2 regions of the Kitasatospora sp. NPDC058492 genome follow, and region 2 is predicted to be linked to the other one. Evidence: riboswitches for the same ligand, from Rfam matches in the RefSeq annotation. Region 2 holds a riboswitch; the other holds the start of a gene.
The links. A riboswitch is a leader RNA that binds a small molecule or an ion and turns the genes downstream of it on or off. The one in region 2 is predicted to bind guanidine.

Region 1: it holds a riboswitch for guanidine, as region 2 does, so the genes downstream of both, ACFWPI_RS35560 (multidrug efflux SMR transporter) here and ACFWPI_RS04490 (MBL fold metallo-hydrolase) in region 2, are expected to answer to the same signal.

What each region holds. Positions count from the first base shown of each region.
Region 1 covers NZ_JBHXMU010000084.1:6,889-11,170, reverse strand. The annotation lists gene ACFWPI_RS35565 (MFS transporter) at 1-1,345, opposite strand, end outside; gene ACFWPI_RS35560 (multidrug efflux SMR transporter) at 1,452-1,766, opposite strand; guanidine-III (ykkC-III) riboswitch at 1,810-1,876, opposite strand; tRNA gene ACFWPI_RS35555 (tRNA-Cys) at 1,962-2,033, shown strand; gene ACFWPI_RS35550 (xanthine dehydrogenase family protein molybdopterin-binding subunit) at 2,130-4,282, opposite strand, start outside.
Region 2 covers NZ_JBHXMU010000004.1:159,749-164,030, forward strand. The annotation lists gene fhuB (Fe(3+)-hydroxamate ABC transporter permease FhuB) at 1-1,260, shown strand, start outside; gene fes (enterochelin esterase) at 1,282-2,397, shown strand; guanidine-III (ykkC-III) riboswitch at 2,478-2,538, shown strand; gene ACFWPI_RS04490 (MBL fold metallo-hydrolase) at 2,551-3,405, shown strand; gene ACFWPI_RS04495 (Uma2 family endonuclease) at 3,430-3,981, opposite strand; gene ACFWPI_RS04500 (DHA2 family efflux MFS transporter permease subunit) at 4,029-4,282, opposite strand, start outside.

The sequences.
Region 1 (4,282 bases), on a different contig from region 2:
CGGCGGCCCCGGCACCCTCGTGGGCGGCGGCGAGCGAACCGCCGCCCAGCACCGCGAACATCACCCCCGCCAGGCCCGTCAGCAGGACGTTGCCCAGCGCGTCGCTCATCTGCAGGGCCGCCGAGTTCACCCCGGCGTCCTCCGGCGCGGAGAGCTTCATCATCAGCACGCTGACGCTCGCGACCGTCAGTCCCATCCCGATGCCGCCGATACCCCAGGCCACCGCCGCCACCCAGGCCGGCACCGCCGGGACCAGCACCAGCGCGGCGCCCGCGATCGCCACTGCGGTCAGCACGAACCCGCCCCGGATCATCGCCTCGCGGTAGCGCTCGGCCCCCGGCCGCCCCTGCAGCCAGGAGCCCAGCGCCCAGGTGAGCCCGCCGCTGGTCAGGGTGAGCCCCGACATCGTCGGCGAGAGGCCGCGCTCGGTGGTCATCATCAGCGGGACGAAGGCCTCGGCCCCGAGGAACGCCCCGGCCGCCAGTCCGCGCAGCAGGATCACCGCCGGCAGCCCCCGACCGGCCCGCAGGGTCCGCTCGGGCAACAGCCCCAGGACGGCCGGCACCAGCAGCGCCGCCCCGACGGTCCCGGGGAGCAGCCCGATCAGGTCGTGCCGCCCGCCCGCGTACTGCAGCAGGCCGGCACCGAGCGCCGCCATCGCGGCCAGCAGGGTGCGCCGGCGGTCGAACTCCGCGCCCCTGGCCACCGGGTGCTCCCGCTCGGAGCGGGTCAGCGCGGGGCCCATCACGGCCAGCGGCAGCAGGATCAGCACCGGCACGGCCAGGAACACCCAGCGCCAGCCGAGGTGCTGGGTGATCGCGCCGGAGACCAGCGGCCCGATGATCGAGGGCAGCACCCAGGCCGAGGAGAAGGCCGCGAACACCGCCGGTCGCAGCCGCTCCGGGTAGGCCCGGCCGACCACCACGTACAGCGCGACGATCACCAGCCCGCCGCCCAGGCCCTGGACCGCCCGCCCGGCCACGAACACCCACATGCCCGGCGCCGTCCCGGCCACCACCAGGCCCACGCCGAACACCGCGATGCCGGTGAACAGCGGCTGCAACGGCCCGCGCCGGTCGCACCACTGCCCGGAGACGACCAGCGCGAACAGCGTGGTGGTGAAGTAGCCGGAGAAGGCGAAGGCGTACAGCCCGATGCCGTTCAGCTGGCGGGCCGCGGTCGGCATCGCGGTGTTGACGGCGGTCGCCTCGAAGGCGATCACCAGGACCACCGACACGATCCCCAGCGTCAGAGCGCGGTAGCGGCCACTGAGGACCCCGCCACCGGGGTCGGGTTCGGAGGGTATCGGGGCGGAGTCGACCGAGGTGGGGGAGGCAGTGGTCATACGTAACATCGTAAGGGCCGTCTGGCTTCATGACCCCTGACCCGAGTCGGTGATCAGCTAGTCCGCAGGGCTTAGGACCAGGGTCAGGGGGAAGCTCAGCCGGCGGTCAGTGGAGCACCTTCAGGCCGACCACGCCGGAGACGATGAGCAGCAGGCAGCCGATCCGGGCCGCCGTCACCGCGTCCCCCAGGACGGCCATGCCGTAGAGCGCGGTGCCGACCGCGCCGATGCCGACCCAGACCGCGTAGCCGGTGCCGATCGGAATGGTGCGCATCGCGTACGCCAGCCCGCCCATGCTCAGCAGCAGGGTCACACCGAAGACGAGGCTGGGGGTGAGCCGGGAAAAGCCCTTGGACGACTCCAGGGCCACCGCCCACACGGTCTCCAGGACACCCGAGATGATCAGAACGAGCCATGCCATGACGGCCTACCTCCGCAGTCCACAGCGGCCGGATTGCCGCTGAACTGCGCCGTCTTGTCGTCACCGGGTACGACGCGCTCGTCCGGGGCGGCCGGGCAACCGACCACCTGGTTCCGACCGTAGCACAAGCCGCCATACAGAATTTACATTCCACCGTTGACGGCCCCCCGCGCATTCCGCCACTATGAATTCACTGGCCGTGTGCCCGAGCGGCTTAGGGAACCGTCTGCAAAGCGGTGTACACGGGTTCGATTCCCGTCATGGCCTCGCCGGAAATGGAATTGCCGGTCGACATTCCGTCGACCGGCAATTCCTTTTTCCGCCATTTCCGGGGCGGTCGGCCGAAACCGCCGCCCCCGCCCGTCAGACCGCGACCGCGTCCTCCGGCCGGATCGGCAGCCGGCCGACCGGCAGGCCGGTGGCCGCCCGGACGGCGGCGGCCACGGCCGCCGGGGCGACCACCGCGGGGGCGGCGCTGACCGCCTTGGCCCCGAAGGTGGCGACCACGTCCCGCTCCTCCAGCAGGGCGGCGATCCGCACCTGCGGGGTGTCCAGCGCGGTGGGCAGCCGGTAGCCGGTGAGCGAGGGGTTCAGCAGCACGCCGCCCTCGGTGCGCAGGTCCTCCAGCAGCGCCAGGCCGACGCCCTGGGCCACGCCCGCCTCGATCCGGTCCTCGATCTGCCGCGGGTTCAGCGCCCGGCCGACGTCCTGGGCGACCGTCATCTCGACCACCCGGACGGCGCCCAGCTCGATGTCCACGTCCACCACCGCGCGCATCGCGCAGAACGCGATCGACACGAAGGCGTCGCCCTGCCCGGACTCGTCCAGCGGCTCGGTGGGGTGCGGGCGGCACTGGGCCGTCGCCCAGAGCTCCTTGCCCTCCAGCGCCTCGGCGACCGGCATGCCGAGCACCCCGTCGTACGAGGTGATCTTGCCGTCGGCGATCTGCAGCAGTTCCACCGACATCCCGAAGTTGGCGGCGATCGGCTGCAGCAGCTGGTGGCGGACCATCAGCGCGGCGCGCTCGACGGCGCCGCCGGAGACCCAGGTGTGCCGGCCGCGGGCGGAGGGACCGGCGATGGACTGGTCGCTGTCGGCCGGCGCGATGTACACCTCGCTGACGCCCAGCACGGTCTGCACGATCTGCCGGGCCAGCGTGGCGAAGCCCTGTCCGGAGTCGACGGCCGCGCAGATCACCGTGGCGTGGTCGCCGCTGACCCGCACGGTGGCGGTGGAGACCTCGTCCTCGCCCTCGGCGCCGAGCATGTGCACCATGCCGACGGCGTAGCCGATCCCGCGCCGCACCGCCGCCGGGTCGCCGGCGCCACCGGGTCCGCCCGGCAGCAGCCACTCGGCGTCCGGGTCGTCCACCGGCAGGGCCGGCAGCGGCTCGGCCGCGACGGCCTCCAGCAGCGCGCCGACCGGCGCCGGGCAGGTGACGGCCTGTCCGGTGGGCATCGGGTCACCGGTGGCCATCGCGTTGCGGCGGCGGATCTCCACCGGGTCCACGCCGATCCGGGCGGCCAGCTGGTCCAGCTGCGACTCGTAGGCGAAGCAGGCCTGCAACGCGCCCTCGCCGCGCATCCGCCCGGCCGGCGGGTTGTTGGTGCGCACCGCCCAGGCGTCCACGAAGACGTTCGGGCAGACGTACGGGCCGACCGAGAACGCGGTGGCGGCGGCCAGCGCCTCGGCGGAGACGTCCGCGTACGCGCCGCCGTCCAGCAGGATCTGCGCCTCGACCTTCACCAGGGTGCCCTCGGCGTCGGCGTGGTGGCGGTAGCGCAGCAGCGCGGGGTGGCGCGAGGGGTGGGTGTGGAAGGACTCCTCGCGGGTGAGGGTCATCTTCACCGGGCGGCCGGTGCGCAGCGCCAGCAGCGCCAGGGTGACCTGGAAGGAGAGGTCCTCACGGTCGGTGGTGGCCCCGGGCACGCCGGTGACCACCAGCCGGACCCGGTCGGGCTCCAGACCGAGGCAGGCGGCGGTGCGGTCGCGGTCGCCGTGCGGGTCGGTGGAGGACAGGTGCAGTTCGACGCCGCCGTCCGGGCGCGGCACGGCCAGCCCGGCCTCGGCGCCGAGCGGGGCCGGGTCCTGACGGCCGACCTGGTAGAGGCCCTCGATGATGATCTCGCCGGCCGCGTCCGGATCCCCGGTGCGCAGCGGCAGGTGGCGGAACAGGTTGCCGTCCGGGTGCAGCGACGGGGCGGTGAAGGCCTGCTCGGGGTCGGTGACGGCCTCCAGCGGCTCGTAGTCGACCGCGATCAGACCGACCGCCAGCCGGGCGGTGTCCGGGTGGTCGGCGGCCACCGCGGCGATCGGCTCGCCGTGGTGGCGCACCACGCCCGCGGCCAGCACCGGCCGGTCGGCGACGATCGGCCCGGCCGGGGCGCCGTCCGGGGCGCCGTCCGGACCGGGCGGCAGGTCGGCGGCGGTGACCACGGCGTGCACGCCGGGCAGCGCCAGCGCCGCCGCGGTGTCGATGCCCCTGATCCGGGCGTGCGGGTGCGGCGAGCGCAGTA
Region 2 (4,282 bases):
CCCAGGGTCGGGCAACTCACCGTGCTCGCAGGGCTGTTCGGCGCCACCGTGCTCACCGGGGCCGATGTGCTGGCCCGGGTGGTGGCCCGCCCGTTCGAGGCGCCGGTGTCGGTGATCGTCTCCCTGGTCGGCGCCCCCGCGCTGATCGCGATCGTCCGCTCCCGCCGGACCGCCGCGCTCGGCATGGCCGATCCGGCCGAGCCCGCCCCCGTCCGGCGGTCCGAGCCGCCCGCGCCCAAACCCGACCTGGTGCTGCGGCGCGGCGCCTGGTCGCTGCTGCTCCCCCGCCGGGCGCTGCTCGCCTCGCTCGCCCTGGCCGCGGCGCTGCTCGCCGTCGTCGTCGTGTCCGCCCACGCCGGGCAGAGCGAACTCGGCCTCGGCCGCACCCTCCAGGCCGTGTTCGGCTACGGCGACCGGCTGGACGTGCTGCTGGTGCAGAAGTTCCGGCTCGGCCGGATCGTCGCCGGGCTCGCCGCCGGCGCCGCCCTCGGCCTGGCCGGCTGCCTCACCCAGACCCTCGCCCGCAACCGCCTCGCCACCCCCGAACTGCTCGGCGTCAACGACGGCGCCACCGCCGCCGTCCTGATCTCCGCCACCGTCTCCGGCACCTTCGGCGCCTGGTGGGCCGGCCCGCTCGGCGCGCTGGCCGCCGTCCTGGTCGTCACCCTGGTCTCCGGCGGGCTCGGCGCGCAGGGCTACCGGGTGCTGGTCGTCGGCCTCGCGATGTCCGCGCTCGCCTCGGCCGTCATCCAGGTCGCGCTCGCCCGCCGCTCGCTCAACTCGGCCGGCTCGCTGTACGTCTGGACCTCCGGCAGCCTCAACGGGCGGGACTACGCCGTCGCCACCCCGGTCCTGATCGGGCTGGCCGTGCTCGTGCCGCTCGCGCTGGCGGCGGCCCGGCGGCTGGCGGTGCTGCGCTTCGACGACAGCGTGGCCGCCTCGCTGGGCGTCGACCCGGGCCGGGTCCGGCTCGGCTGCCTGCTGCTGGCCGTCGCGCTGGCCGGACTGGCCGTCGGCGTGTGCGGGCCGGTCGGCTTCGTCGCGCTGGCCGCGCCCGTGATCGCCGGGCGGCTGGCCGGGCCGGCGCGCGTACCGGTCCTCGGCTCGGCACTGACCGGCGCCGTCCTCGTCGTGCTCGCCGACACCGTGGGGCGGGTGCTGATCGGCGGGGTGGAGATCCCCGTCGGCATCGTCACCACCGTCCTCGGCGGCCCCTTCCTGCTCTGGGTGCTGCTCGGCCGCAAGGGCACCCCCGCCTAACCTCCCCGAGGAGTCCCGCAGATGGAAACCCTTCCCCTCGTCGAGCCCGATCCGGCCGACCCCGCCTACCGCCTGGTCACCTTCGTGCACGAGGACGCGTCGTGCGACGGCGTGCTCGCGCTCCTGCACACCGTCACCGACAAGGACCGGCACGCCGGCGACCTCGCCCCGCACCTGATGACCCGCCGCGACGACGGCCGTTGGTCGATCACCTACCGGCTGCGCGCCGACCACCGGGCGTCCTACCAGCTGTACCCGTTCCGGGGGGACGCCCCCGGCACCACCCGGGCGGACTGGCTGCGCGTCCTCGACCACGCCCGCCCCGACCCGCACGACGCCGCCCCCCGGCTGCCCGCCCGCGACGGGCGCCACCCGTCGTCCGTGCTCAGCCTGCCCGACGCCCCCGCCCAGCCGTACGCCCGGCGGCGCGACGGCGTGCCGCGCGGGCGGACGGTGGCCCACGAGGTGGCCGGGCGGCGGGTGGACGTCCACCTCCCCGCCGGTGGCGGAGCGTCCGCCGGTGGCGGGCCGTTCGCGGTGGCCGTGCTGCTGGACGGCGAGATGTGGGGCGAGGTGCTGTCGGTCGGCGACACCCTCGACAACCTCGCGGCGGACGGCGCCATCCCGCCCACCGTCGCCCTGCTCGTCCACACCATGGGCCCCTGCCGCCCCGACGACCTCAGCTGCAACCCGGCCTTCGTCGACCTCCTCGCCGACCGCCTCCTCCCCTGGGCGGCAGCCGAGTTCGGCACCACCACCGACCCGGCCGGCACCGTCATCGCCGGCCAGAGCGCGGGCGGCCTCACCGCCGCCTTCGCCGCGTTCCGACGCCCCGACCGCTTCGGCGGCGCGCTCTGCCAGTCCGGTTCCTTCTGGTGGCCGGACGAGACGGAGTTCGACGAGGGCAGTGAGTGGCTGACCCGCCAATTCGCCCGCGAGCAAAGGCGGGAGGCCCGGTTCTACGTCGAGGTCGGCCTCCAGGAGTGGATGCTGCTCCCGCAGAACCGCCACCTGCGCGACGTCCTCACCGCCCGCGGCTACGACCTCGCGTACCGCGAGTTCAACGGCGGCCACGACTACGCCTGTTGGCGCGGCGGGCTGGCGGACGGGCTGGCGCACCTGCTGGGGCGTGCCTGACGGTTCCCGGCAAATCGGCGAATCGACGAATCGGCGGACCGGCGCGCGGCGACGGGGGCGTGCTAGCGTCCCGGTGGCGGCGCGCCGGTGACCGCCCCGGACGAGATGTGCGCCGTACCCGGCCCGCCAAGACGACGCACCCAGGGAGACGTCATGGCCGCCGGTGCCCCGATCGCCCGTCCGCTCGACGTGCGGTGGATCCACGGATCCCCGTCCGCGAAGCACAACACGGACCCGGACATCCAGGTCCACGCGTACGACGAGCACACCGTCATCCTGCGGCAGAACAAGGCGGTCAACTACGAGGCGCCGTTCCTGTTCCTGCTGTTCGGGGGCGAGCGGGCCGTCCTGATCGACACCGGGGCCACCGCCTCCGCCGCGTACTTCCCGCTGCGCACCGTGGTCGACGGGCTCATCGACCGGTGGCTCGCCGACAACCCCCGCGACGGCTACGGGCTGCTCGTCCTGCACACCCACCCGCACGGCGACCACGTCGCGGGCGACGGGCAGTTCGCCGACCGGCCCGCGACGACCCTGGTCGGCGCCGACCCGGCCACGGCCTGGCCGTACTTCGGCTTCGACCAGGACCCGGACGCCGTCGCGCGGGTGGACCTCGGCGGCGGCCGGGTGCTCGAATGCCTGGCCACCCCGGGCCACCACCCGGCGGCCGTCACCTACTACGACCCGTGGACGGGCCTGCTGCTCACCGGCGACACCGTCTACCCGGGCCGCCTCTACATCGACGACTGGCCGGCCTTCACCCGCACCGTCGACCGGCTGATCGACTTCGCCGAACGCCGCCCCGTGACGCATCTGCTCGGCTGCCACATCGAGATGACCCGCACCCCCGGCGTCGACTACCCCATCCGCACGACCCACCAGCCCGACGAGCCGCCCCTGGAACTGACCGTCGGACACCTCCGGGCCATCCGCACCGCACTCGCCGACCTCGGCGACCGGCCGCGCCGGCACGCCCTGCCCGACCTGATCCTCTGGCCGAGCGCCTGAGCCCATCGGTCAGGCGCTCGGCGATCAGTCCTTGTACGGGACGAGCCGCGCGAGGTCCAGTTCGAAGCCGAACGGATCGGGAACGCTGATCGTCTCGCCGAACTCCCGCTCGGTCCTCGTGTGGTACCGGTCGTGGTTCGGCTCGGAGAACAGCGTGGCCGTCCGCTGCCGCGGGTCCACGATCAGATAGAGCGGGAAGCCCATGCGCGGGTAGTCGCGGACCTTCCCCGTCCAGTCGTTCTCGGGATTGGACGGGGAGACGATCTCGACGGCGATCAGGGCCAGCTCGGCGGGGATGTCGTGGCCGGCCAGGTCGATGACGTCCTCGGGCAGGTACGTGAGGTCGGGATTGCGCACGGAGCCGACCTCGGGTGAGGAGAGATCACTGTTCCCGGTGGGGAAGTAGCCGGGAGGGCAGTGCGCCTCGAACTGGCGTTGGACCAGCGCGAGGTTCAGCTGGTGGACCGACGACGGTGACGCCTGCATGACGATGATGTCGCCGGACAACTCCACCTTGTAGCCGTCCGGGAGACTGCGCCGGGCCTCTTCGAGAAGACGGTAGCGCTCGGGGTTCATGGACTCTCCTCCAGTGCTCCGGCCACCGTACGGCAGCCGGAGCCGATTCAGGGTGCCGGCGCCTCCCGGGGGAGGCGGGTGGTGAGGAGAGTGCCGGCGGCGACCAGGGCGGCGGTGAGCAGGAGGGCGAGGCGGTAGGGGCCGGGTGAGCCGCCGTCGGTGTCCAGGGCGCCGATGAGGGCGGCGGTGGCGGCGATGCCGAGGGCGCCGCCGAGGGTGCGGACGATGGTGAACAGGCCCATGGCCCGGCCCATCGCGGGCCCGGGGACGTCGGCGAAGCCGGCGATCTGGACGGTGAGCA